DNA from 3 places in the Kineococcus gypseus genome. Region 3 is predicted to be linked to each of the others. Evidence: riboswitches for the same ligand, from Rfam matches in the RefSeq annotation. Region 3 holds a riboswitch; each other region holds the start of a gene.
What was found. A riboswitch is a leader RNA that binds a small molecule or an ion and turns the genes downstream of it on or off. The one in region 3 is predicted to bind S-adenosylmethionine.
Positions count from the first base shown of each region.

Region 1 (3,872 bases), on a different contig from region 3:
TGGAGGGTGCCGCGCGCGAGCTGGGGGAGTACTTCGAGGGGCGCCGGCGCCGCTTCGGCGTGCCGCTGGACCTGTCGCTGGTGCGCGGCTTCCGCCGCGAGGTGCTCGGCGTGCTGCGCGGCCTGGGCTACGGCGAGACGGCCTCCTACGCGCGCGTGGCCGCCCTGGCGGGCAGCCCGCGCGCGGTGCGGGCGGTGGGCACCGCGTGCGCGCGCAACCCGCTGCCGCTGCTGGTGCCGTGCCACCGGGTGGTGCGCACCGACGGCGCGGCCGGGGGGTACCTCGGCGGCCCGGCGGCCAAGCGGCTGCTGCTGGCGCTGGAGGTGGGCACCGCGCCCGGCACCGCGCGCCTCGACGCGGGCGGGCGCGCGCGGCAGGCTGGTGCCGTGAGCGGGACGAGCGCCGAGGACTTCCAGCCCGAGCCGGCCCCGGGGCCGGAGGACGTCGAGGCGGTGCAGGAGGCGGCCGAGCGCGAGCGGCTGCGCGCCGAGGGCGAGCGTCCCGAGCCCTCCGACGCCGACGACCGCGAGGAGCCCGTCCCGTCGGCGGACCCCGACGTGGACGCGCCGGGCTGAGCCGCCCCGGGCGGGCCGGGGCGGCCCGGTCGGCTGCCGCGCCCGCGCGGCGCCCGCAGCCTACGGTGGTCGGGTGAGCACCGCCGCCGACGCCGACGACGCCTTCGCCGAGCTGCGGCGCGAGACGCCGACCGAGCGGCTGGACCGCAACTGGGTCGAGCTGCTGCAGGAGATGCGGGTGGTGCAGACCGGTGTGCAGCTGCTGGCGGGCTTCCTGCTGACCCTGCCGTTCCAGGCGCGCTTCGAGGACCTCGACGCGTTCCAGCGCGGGGTCTACGTGGTGGTGCTCCTGCTCGCGGTCCTGGCGATCGTGCTGTTCATCGCGCCCGTCGGCTACCACCGCGCCCTCTTCCGGCGCCGCTCCAAGGGCCGCCTGGTGCGCGCGGGCACGCGCTTCACCACCGCCGGCCTCGGCGTCGTCGGGCTGGTCGTCACCGGCGCCGTGCTGCTCGTGGTGGACGTGGTCAGCGGGCGCGCCCCCGCCGTGGCGGCGGCCGGGGCCGTGGCCGTCGCGGTGCTGGTGAGCTGGCTGCTGCTCCCGCTGCGGGAGGTGCGCGCCGTGCGCGCCGTGGCCGGTGCGCCGGGGGCGGGTGCGCCCGGGGCGGGCGCCGGCGGGGGTGCCGCGACCCGTCTTTGACGCCCGATCCGGCGCCGATTAGAGTCCGGCCCAGGCATCGAGCGTCAGCGACAAGCCCTGGCTTGCTGACCGGCAACCCTCGTCCGCGGTGGGGTGCTCCAGGTGAAAGCCCGGCGGGACGGTGCGTCCCGCAAGCGTGTGGTCGAGCGGCGCAGCGCGCGCTCGCCCTCCCCGGCAGGAGGCTGTTCGTCGTGATCCCGTGCACCACCTCCCGCCCCGCGGCCTCGTGCCCCCGGGGCGGTCCCGCGACCCGCGGCTGACCCCCCCCGCGCGCCCGAGCGGCGCCACCCGTCCCGCCCCGCGGCCCGACCCCGGTCCGCCGCGCACCCGAACCCGCACCCGCGAGGAGCCCGCCTTGTCCAGCACCACGCCCCCCGCCCTGCCCGAGAAGCCCCGGCGCAGCCGGCTGCCGCTGATCGTCGGCCTCGCCGTCGCCGTGGTGGCCGCCGTCGTCGTCGCCCTGCTCGTGCGCGGCGGCGACGACACCGCCACGACCGCCGCCGGCGGCGGCGAGGTGCGCACCGTGCGCATCGGCGTGACCGACCAGGCCGAGCCGTACTGGAACACCTACGTCGACCTGGCGCGCGAGCGCCTCGGCGTCGAGGTGGAGCTGGTGAACTTCTCCGACTACAGCCTGCCGAACCCGGCGCTGAGCCAGGGCGAGGTGGACCTCAACCAGTTCCAGCACGTGCAGTACCTGGCGAACTACAACGTGACCGCCGGCGACGACCTGCAGCCCATCGGCGCCACCGCCGTGTACCCGCTGCCGCTGTACTCCACCACCGTCGAGGAGCCCGGCCAGTTCGCCGAGGGCGCCACGATCGCCATCCCGAACGACGCCATCAACGAGGCGCGCGCGCTGCTGGTGCTGCAGGCCGCCGGCCTGGTGACCCTGGCCGGGGGCGGCACCGCGTTCTCCACCACGCAGGACGTGGAGTCCGCGCGCGTGGAGGTCGTCCCGCTGGACGCCTCGCAGACCGCCGGCGCCCTGCAGAGCGGGTCCGCCGACGGCGCTGTGGTGAACAACAACTACGCCACCAGCGCCGGGCTGTCCCCGGACGACATCGTGTTCCAGGACGACCCGGCCAGCCCCTCCGCGGCCCCGTACGTGAACCTCTTCGTCTCGCGCGCCGAGGACACCGGCGACCAGACCTACCTCGACCTGGCGAAGCTCATCCACGACCCGGCCGTGCAGGCGGAGTTCGTCGAGAGCTACCCGCAGGCCGTCGTCCGCGACACGGAGGCCCCGGTCCTGCAGGAGGACCTGGCCACCGTGGAGGAGGACGCGCGGGCGGCGCAGGGCTGAGATGTCCGAACCCCTCGTGCGCCTGCGGGGCGTCACCAAGCGCTACGAGCGCGGCGGCAGGAGCGTCACCGCCGTGGACGACGTCAGCCTGGAGGTGGGCACCGGCGAGGTGCTCGCCGTCATCGGGTACTCCGGGGCCGGCAAGTCCACGCTCGTGCGCCTGGTGAACGCCCTGGAGGCGCCCACCTCCGGCGGCGTCGAGGTGGCCGGGCGGGAGCTGACGCGGCTGCCCGAGAAGGAGCTGCGGGCGGCGCGCCGGGAGATCGGCATGATCTTCCAGCAGTTCAACCTGTTCCGCTCGCGCACCGTGGCCGGCAACGTCGGCTACCCGCTGAAGGTGGCCGGGGTGCCGAAGGCGCAGCGCGAGGCGCGCGTGGCGGAGCTGCTGGACTTCGTGGGCCTGCTCGAGCGCGCCCACGCGCACCCCGAGCAGCTCTCCGGCGGGCAGAAGCAGCGCGTGGGCATCGCCCGCGCGCTGGCGACGAACCCCCCGCTGCTGCTGGCGGACGAGGCCACCAGCGCCCTCGACCCGGAGACCACCACCGAGGTGCTCTCCCTGCTGCGCAGGGTGAACCGCGAGCTGGGCGTGACGATCGTCGTCATCACGCACGAGATGGACGCGGTGCGGCAGATCGCCGACCGCGTGGCCGTCATGGAGGCCGGGCGCGTCGTGGAGGTCGGCGACGTGTACGACGTGTTCTCCGCCCCGCGCACCGCGCCGGCGCGCCGGTTCGTGCGCAGCGTCCTGCACGACCGGCCCTCGGCCGAGCAGCTGGCGCGCCTGCGCGCGCACCACCCCGGGCGCCTGGTGACCGTGCGCATCACCGACGAGCCCGGGCTGCAGAAGCGCGTGGACGACGCGTTCGCCTCCGCGGGGGTGCGCACCGAGCTCGTGCACGGCGGCGTGGGGGAGTTGCGCGAGCGGCGCATCGGCTCCCTGACGTACGAGGCCACCGGCCCGGACGCGGCGGTCGAGGCGGCCCTGGCCGCGCTGCGCGGCGCGGGCGTGGTGGCCGAGGAGGAGGTCTGAGGTGGAGGGTTTCACCAGGACGGCCGACGTCTACCTCGACGCCATCGGCCAGACCCTGTTCATGGCGGTGGTCTCCATGGTCGCCTCCGGCCTGCTCGGCCTGGCCCTGGGCATCGCCCTGTACGCCACCCGCCCGGGGAACCTGCTGGGCAACCGGCTGGTGTTCGGCGCCCTGGGCCTGGTCGTCAACGTGGTGCGCCCCATCCCGTTCGTCATCTTCCTCGCCGCGGTCACCCCGCTGCAGGTGGCGGTGATCGGCACGAACATCGGCACCGGCGCGGTGACGTTCGCCATCGCGCTGGCCGCCGCGTTCGCGGTCTCGCG
Region 1 is NZ_JBJLRD010000061.1:3,029-6,900, forward strand. It holds partial or broken gene ACRYMN_RS18215 (methylated-DNA--[protein]-cysteine S-methyltransferase) at 1-323, shown strand, start outside; gene ACRYMN_RS18220 (DUF6328 family protein) at 649-1,212, shown strand; SAM riboswitch class IV at 1,246-1,355, shown strand; gene ACRYMN_RS18225 (MetQ/NlpA family ABC transporter substrate-binding protein) at 1,568-2,518, shown strand; gene ACRYMN_RS18230 (methionine ABC transporter ATP-binding protein) at 2,520-3,548, shown strand; gene ACRYMN_RS18235 (methionine ABC transporter permease) at 3,610-3,872, shown strand, end outside.
Region 1: linked by a shared signal. The riboswitch ahead of ACRYMN_RS18225 (MetQ/NlpA family ABC transporter substrate-binding protein) and the one ahead of ACRYMN_RS06290 (rhodanese-like domain-containing protein) in region 3 are both predicted to bind S-adenosylmethionine.

Region 2 (3,872 bases), on a different contig from region 3:
GGTCGGCGTCGTAGAACTTCCCGCCGAGCTGCTCGGCGTAGTCGTTCAGCTGGGTGACGCTGCGCAGGCCCTCCAGCTCGCCGCCGGGCTCGACGGCGTAGCGCGGCACGAACCAGCCCTGGGAGGCGTTGCCGTACGTCTCGGAGACGATGTCGACCTGCTCGGCCGCCTCGTCGGCGAACGCCTGCTGGTTCGGCAGGGCGACCTCCGTCAGCAGGTCGACGTCGCCGCGCTGGGCGCCGGCCCACGCGGCGGCCGGGTCGAGCTGGGTGGTCTCCAGCTCCGCCACGCCCAGGTCGGGGTGGTCGGCGGCGATGCGCGCGAGGATCGCGTTGGTCAGGGCGGCGGCGCTCCAGCTGAACTGGGCGGTCTGCACCGTGATGCCCTCCTCGCCGGAGGCGCCGGTGGAGGAGTCCCCGCCGCAACCGGCGGTGGCCAGCGAGGCGGCCAGGGCGGTGGTCAGCAGGATCGATCGGGCGCGGGGTCGAGCGGGCGCGAAGCGCATGGTTCCTCTTCATCCGGGGTGCTCCCGCGACCCCGGGGTCCGCTCGGTGTTGCGGGGCCCCGGGGCGGGAGCGGGTGACGGGGTGGTGGCGCGGGTCCGGCCGGAGCGGGTCAGCCCACCACGGGACCGCGGGGCTCGTCGCCCCGCAGCGTGATGCGGTGCATGACGCGGCGCTGGTCGCCGTAGTCGCGGGTGGCGTAGTGCACGGTGGAGCGGTTGTCCCAGATCGCCACGTCGCCCACGGACCAGCGGTGGCGCACGACGTGCTCCGGCTTGGTGGTGTGCGCGTAGAAGAGGTCGAGCAGGTAGCGGCTCTCCGCGTCGGAGACCCCGGCGATGTGGGAGGTGAAACCCGGGTTGACGAACAGGCCCTTGCGGCCGGTCTCGGGGTGCACGCGCACCACCGGGTGCTCCACGGGCACCAGGGCGCGGAACCGCTCGCCCTCCCACGTCGTCTCGCGGCCCTGCCGCTGGGCGAGGTAGTAGCCGAACTCGCGGGTCCCGTCGTGCACCGCGGTGAGCTGGTCGGCCAGGCGCTGCACGGGGGCGCTGAGGGACTCGTAGGCCAGCTGCAGGTCGGCCCACTGGGTGTCCCCGCCCAGCGGCGGCAGCACCACGGCGCGCAGCACCGACCCCAGCGGCGGGCGGCGCACGAACGTCACGTCGGTGTGCCACACGTCGGCGAAACCGCCCTCGGCGCTGTCCAGCGCGTAGATCTCGGGGTGCTCCTCGTCCACGCCGGGAACCACCGGGTGCGACTCGGTCACGTCCCCGAAGCGCCGGCCGAAGGCCACCTGGCTGTCGGGGTCGAGGTCGTGCTGGCCGGGCAGGAAGAGCACCTTGTGCTCGGCCAGGGCGGTGCGCAGCGCCCGCACCTGCGCGTCGGTGGCGCGCGCGAGGTCGAGCCCGTGGACGCGCGCGCCGAAGGACGGGCCGAGCGGCTCGAGGTCGAGCGGTTCGAGGTCGAGGGGGGCGGGGGCCGGCTCGGCGGCGCGCGGGGCGGCGACGGGGGCGGGCGCGGCGGTGCTGAGGGTCATGGCTGTTCCGTTCGACGGCGCGGGGACGTGCGGGCGGCGGGTGCTGGGGGCTGTGCGCCCTCCACGGGCGCGTGCCGGGGGAGCGGCGCGGTGCGGCGGGTGGTGCCGCGGGTGGTGCGGGCCGGGGTCAGCGACAGATCGCGCTGGTGCACCGCATGAGGTCCACGTGCCATCGCGCGGTGAGGTGGCTGCTCGTCAGCGCCCGGGCGGCGCCGGACGGGGCGGGCTCCCCGAGGTGTGCGGACACGCGTTCCTCCATCGGTCCTGGCGGGAGCACCTGCCCTCACGGGTGGTTGCTGCGGCGTCGACGAGCCAGGTCTCTCAGCCGCTCTGGATGGTGCGCCGACGGTAGGAGGCGGCGCGGGTGGGCGTCAAGCGCAGCGCCGGGCGCCGTGGGAGGGTGGCCGCCGGGCCGCGCCGAGCACGGGCGGCGCCACGACCCCGGAGGAGCCCACCACGTCCACCCCCACCGCCGCGCGGGCCCGGGCGCGCCGCCGGCTGCCGCGCACCGCCGCGTTCGCCGTCGCGTGCGCCGCGCTCGTCCTGGTCTTCGCCTCGGCCGGCACCCCGATCCCGCACTACAACGACTACCGCGCCCGCGACGGGCTGACGAACGCCGACCTGACGGTCGCCACCGTCGTCTACCTCGCCGCGGCGGCCCTGTCGCTGCTGGTGCTCGGGCGCCTGTCCGACCACCTGGGGCGCCGGCCCGTGGGGGTGGCCGCGCTGCTCGGCTCCGCGCTGGGGCTCGCGGTGCTGCTGGACGTGGACGGGCTCGCCGAGCTGGCGGGCGGGCGGTTCCTGCAGGGGCTGTCCACGGGGCTGGCCTCCAGCGCGCTGGGCGCGCTCGTCGTCGACTCCGCGCCCGAGCGGCGCCGGTGGCTGCCCGCGGCGGTCACCGGCACCGCCCCGATGCTGGGCATCCCCGTGGGGGCGCTGGTCTCCGGGGCGCTGGTGGACCACGCGCCCGCGCCGCGCCAGCTCGGCTACGTCGTGGTGGGCGGCCTGCTGCTGGCGGCCGCCGCGCTGGTGGCGCTGAGCCCGGAGACGGTCCGCCGGACGACGGCGCGGCGCGCGGCCGCCTCGCTGCGCCCGCGCGTGCTGGTGCCGGCCGGGGCCCGGCGGGCCCTGCTCGTCGTGGCGGCGCTGGTGCTGGCCACCTGGTCCGTGGGGGGTTTCTACCAGGCGTTCGGGCCCTCGATCGCCCTCGACCAGCTCGGCTCGGGCGCGGCCCTGACGGCCGGTGCGGTGTTCGGCTCGTTCACCCTGCTCAGCGTCCTGGGCGGTCCGCTGGCGGCCCGGCTGCGCCCGGACCGGGCGGTGCGGCTGGGGGCGCTGGCCTACGCGCTGTGCTTCGCGGGGGTCCTGGCCGCCCTGGCCGCGGGGGCGGTCGTGCCCTTCCTCGCCGCGAGCCTGCTGGCGGGCGTGGCGCAGGGCGCCGCCCAGACGGCGGCCATGCGCAGCCTGCTGGCGCGCACCGCGCCGGCCGAGCGCGCCGGGTCGCTCTCCACGGTCTTCCTGCTCAGCTACGGCAGCGCCGCCGTCCCCGGGCTGCTCGCCGGGCGGCTGACCGGGGTGCTCAGCACGCCGCAGATCGCCGCCTGCCACGGCGTGCTCGTCGTGGTGGGGGTGGGTGCCGTGCTGGTGCTGGCCCGGCCCGCGCCGGGCGGGCGCTGACCCGGCCCCGCGGGGCCGGGCCGGCGCCCGGGGTGCTCAGAGCTTGAGGTTGGAGAGCAGGCCGCGCCCGACCTGCTCGGCCTTCTGCTGCTCGCCCTGCTGGGCGCCCAGGACCAGCAGCACGCCGGTCAGGGCCGGGATCGACCACTGCAGCACCTTCAGCCGGCGCTGGGCGGCGGCGATGTCGGCCGGGGTCTCCGGGGAGGGGTCCACGCCCGAGGCGGCCGGGGCGTGCGAGTCGGTGCCCAGCTTGGCGCCCTGCGAGCCGGAGTACGCGGTCACGCCCATCGCGGCCAGCGTCAGGGCCGCCTTGACGACGGTGTTGCCGCGGGTGCCGGCCTGCGCGGCCACGCGCCCGCGGTTGCCGAGGATCAGGCCGATGCCGCCGATGCTGTGCACGGCGATGGCGGCGGCGTTGACCGGCGCCCAGCGCGCCCAGCCGGCGGTGGCCACGTGGGTGCGGTCGCCCGGGTCGGACACGGCGGCCGAGGCGCCGTTGAGGCCGACGGCGCCGAACAGGGAGCCGCCGAACCAGGCCGCCAGGCCGAGGTCGTGCATGGAACGGATGACGGTCTGACGCTCGGACATGAGCACCCTTCCTCAGGACCTGCCCCGGCCCGCGGTCGCGGCGGGGACGAGGGGCCAGGCTCTCG
Region 2 is NZ_JBJLRD010000009.1:28,092-31,963, forward strand. It holds gene ACRYMN_RS04980 (glycine betaine ABC transporter substrate-binding protein) at 1-505, opposite strand, end outside; gene ACRYMN_RS04985 (TauD/TfdA dioxygenase family protein) at 616-1,542, opposite strand; SAM riboswitch class I at 1,795-1,883, opposite strand; gene ACRYMN_RS04990 (MFS transporter) at 2,086-3,219, shown strand; gene ACRYMN_RS04995 (hypothetical protein) at 3,256-3,807, opposite strand.
Region 2: linked by a shared signal. The riboswitch ahead of ACRYMN_RS04985 (TauD/TfdA dioxygenase family protein) and the one ahead of ACRYMN_RS06290 (rhodanese-like domain-containing protein) in region 3 are both predicted to bind S-adenosylmethionine.

Region 3 (3,872 bases):
CCCAGGCGCCGTCGACGACCGCGTAGCGCAGCCGCGGGCCCTCGGTGAGGAAGCGCTCCAGCGCGTGCAGGAGCCGGTCGACGTCGTCGGTGCCCGTGCCCACGCCGGTGCTGGCGCGCAGCGCGCCGTCACCGAGCCCCAGGGAGTCCGCGAAGCGGTGCGCGCAGAAGCGCCCGTCGCGCACGCCGACGCCGTGCTCGGCGGACAGGTACGCGGCCACCGCGGAGGAGGGGTGCCCGGGCAGGGTGAAGGTGACGACGCCGACGGCGTCGGCGGCGTGCGGGCGCACCACCCGCACGCCCGGCAGGGCGAGCAGGCCCGTGACGAGCCGCTCGCGCAGCAGCGCCTCGTGCGCCTCCAGCGCCCCGGCGGGCAGCGCGGCGATCTCCTCGCACGCCCGCGCCAGGGCGACCGCGCCGAGCACGTTGGGGGAGCCGGCCTCGTGCCGCTCGGGGCCCTCGGCCCAGCGCACCGCGTCCACGCCGACGTGCAGCGTCGCGCCGCCACCGGCCAGGTACGGCTCGCTCGCGTCCAGCCAGTCGCGCCGGCCCACGAGCGCGCCGGCGCCGAAGGGGGCGTACAGCTTGTGCCCGGACAGGGCGAGGTAGTCCACGCCGTCGGCGGCCAGGTCCACCCGGCGGTGCGGGACGAGCTGGGCGCCGTCCACGGCGGTGCGCGCCCCGCCCGCGCGCGCGGCGCGCACCAGGCGCCGCAGCGGCAGCACCTCGCCGGTCACGTTGGAGGCGCCGGTGACGGCCAGCAGCGCGTAGCGGCCGGTGGCCAGCTCCGCCTCCAGCGCCTCGACCGTCGCGTCGAGGTCGGCGCCGCCGGGCACGACCGTCGTGCGCGCCGAGCGCTGCCAGGGCAGCAGGTTCGCGTGGTGCTCCACGTCGGCCACCAGCACGCGCCCGCCGGCCGGCACGGCCCGCGAGAGCAGGTCCAGGGCGTCGGTGGTGCTGCGCGTGAAGACCACCGCGTCGTCCGGGCGGGCTCCCACGAAGCGCCCGACCTGCTCGCGGGCCTGCTCGAACAGGGCCGTGCAGACCCGCGAGAGGTACCCGGCGCCGCGGTGGACGCTGGCGTAGTGCGGCAGCACCTGCGCGACGCGCTCGGCCACCGCGCTCAGGGCCGGGGCGCTGGCGGCGATGTCGAGGTTGGCGTGGGCGACCTCGCCGCCGGTGGCCAGCGGGACGAGGGTGCCCGCGCCCACCACGGGCAGCAGCGGCGCCGCGGACGGGCCGGCGCAGCGGCGGGGGGCGGGCAGGGTCGTGGTCGTCACGGGGCCTCCGTCGGGGAGGGACCTGCCGGGGACCGGGGGCGCCCGGCGAGGTCCGCGCTTGCCGACGCCACCTCGGCGCCGGCCAGGTCGTCACCCGGGGCACCCCGCCGCGCAGGAGGGTTGCCGGCCAGCGAGCCGGGGCTTCGCGCTGGCGCTCATGACCTGCTCCGAGCGTGCCACGCGCACCGCCCGCGTGGCAACGCCGGCCTCCCCGGCTCCGGCGATGCCCTACGCTGGAACGACCATCCAGAGCGGCCGAGAGACCTGGCTCGACGACGCCGCAGCAACCCCCCGCGAGGGAGGGTGCTCACGCCGGGACCGATGGGAGGCACGTGTGACCTACGCCGGCGACCTCGTCCCCGATGAGGCGTACCAGCTGCTGCGCGAGGACCCCGACGCCGTCCTGGTGGACGTGCGCACCGAGGCCGAGTGGACCTTCGTCGGCGTGCCCGACACCACCGCGCTGGGCAAGCGGCCGGTGTTCGCCTCCTGGCTGCCGGTGGAGGACGACGCCCCGGGTGCGCGGTTCCTCGCCGAGCTGGAGCGCGCGGGCGTGGGTCCCGGGCACCGGGGCCCGGTGGTGTTCCTGTGCCGATCGGGCAAGCGCTCGGTGGCCGCGGCCACCGCGGCCACCGCCGCCGGCATCACCCCCAGCTACAACGTCCTCGACGGGTTCGAGGGCGACCTGGACGGCGACGGCCACCGCGGCGGCGCCGGCTGGCGCGCGCAGGGCCTGCCCTGGAGGCAGTCGTGAGCGGGGGCGACGAGCCCCGGGCGTGGCGACCGGACACCACCGCCGTGCGCGGCGGCCTGGCCCGCTCGGGGTTCCAGGAGACGGCCGAGGCGATGTACCTGACCTCCGGGTACGTCTACGACTCCGCCGCCGACGCCGAGGCCGCGTTCACCGGCGAGGTCGACCGCTACGTCTACTCCCGCTACGGCAACCCCACCGTGTCGGTGTTCACCGAGCGGATGCGCCTGCTCGAGGGCGCCGAGGCCTGCTACGGGCTGGCCAGCGGCATGTCGGCGGTGTTCTACGCGCTGGGCGCCCTGCTCGGCGCGGGCGACCGCGTCGTGGCCGCCCGCAGCCTGTTCGGCTCCTGCTACGTGGTCCTCGACGAGATCCTGCCCCGCTGGGGCGTGACCACGGAGTTCGTCGACGGCGAGGACCTCGGCCAGTGGGAGCGCGCGCTGTCCACCCCCGCGCAGGCGGTGTTCTTCGAGACCCCCGCGAACCCCATGCAGACGCTCGTGGACATCGAGGCCGTCACGCAGCTGGCGCACGCGGCCGGCGCGGCCGTGGTGGTGGACAACGCCTTCGCCAGCCCGGTGGGCCAGCGGCCCCTGCAGTTCGGCGCCGACGTCGTCGTCTACTCGGCCACCAAGCACGTCGACGGGCAGGGCCGCGTCATGGGCGGTGCCGTCCTGGGCACCACCGAGTTCATCGACGGCAGGTTCCGCGAGCTCACCCGGCACACCGGCCCGACGCTGAGCCCGTTCAACGCCTGGACCCTGGCCAAGGGCCTGGAGACGCTGGGCCTGCGGGTGCGCCACTCCGCGGCCACGGCGCTGCGGCTGGCCGAGCACCTGGAGGCGAGCCCCGGGGTGCGCTGGGTGCGCTACCCGCTGCTGGCCTCGCACCCCCAGTTCGACCTGGCCAAGCGCCAGATGGAGCTGGGCGGCACCGTCGTGACGTTCGAGCTGGACGCGCCCGCCGGCCGCGGCAAGGAGCGCGCCTTCGAGGTGCTCGACGCCCTGCGCGTGGTGGACATCTCCAACAACCTCGGCGACGCGAAGTCGCTCGCCACCCACCCGGCCACCACCACGCACCGCCGCCTGGGCGAGCAGGGCCGCGCCGCGATCGGCCTGTCCGACGCCGTGCTGCGCCTGTCGGTGGGCCTGGAGGACCCCGAGGACCTCCTCGAGGACCTCGACCGCGCCCTGCGCCGCTGACCCGCACCGCGGGCCCGCCCCGCTGACCCGCACCGCTGACCCGGGCGCCCCCGCGCCCCGACGACCGCGGCCCCGCGCCGCCGACGACCACCCCCACGAACGGAGCACCCGTGTCCCGCACCGCCCGCCGCATCGAGGTCAGCCACGCCGGCAGCCTGCCGCGCACCCCCGAGCTGATCGCCGCGAACGAGGCCCGCCGCCTCGGCGAGAACGGCCTCACCCTGGAGCGCACCCCCGAGTTCGAGGCGCTGCTCACCGCGGCCGTCGTCGACCTCGTGCAGCGCCAGCACGACCTCGGCATCACCCTCGTCGGCGACGGCGAGTACGGCAAGGCCATGACCAGCGCCGTGGACTACGGCGCCTGGTGGTCGTACTCCTTCCAGCGCGTCGCCGGCCTGGAGGTCACCGGCGAGGACCTCTTCAACCAGCCCGTCGTGCGCTCCGAGCCCGGGAAGGTGCGCTTGACCAGCTTCCCGGACCGCCGCGACTGGCAGCTGTTCCACGACGCCTACACCGACCCCGCCTCGGGCATCTCCACCGGCAAGACTGCCACGGCGTTCCCGGCCACCACCGGCCCGCTGCGCTACGTCGGGCAGGACGCCATCGCCTCCGACGTCGCCAACCTCGTCGCCGGCCTCGA
Region 3 is NZ_JBJLRD010000011.1:71,120-74,991, forward strand. It holds gene ACRYMN_RS06285 (aminotransferase class V-fold PLP-dependent enzyme) at 1-1,279, opposite strand, end outside; SAM riboswitch class IV at 1,329-1,442, opposite strand; SAM riboswitch class I at 1,519-1,607, shown strand; gene ACRYMN_RS06290 (rhodanese-like domain-containing protein) at 1,614-2,033, shown strand; gene ACRYMN_RS06295 (O-succinylhomoserine sulfhydrylase) at 2,030-3,232, shown strand; gene ACRYMN_RS06300 (cobalamin-independent methionine synthase II family protein) at 3,343-3,872, shown strand, end outside.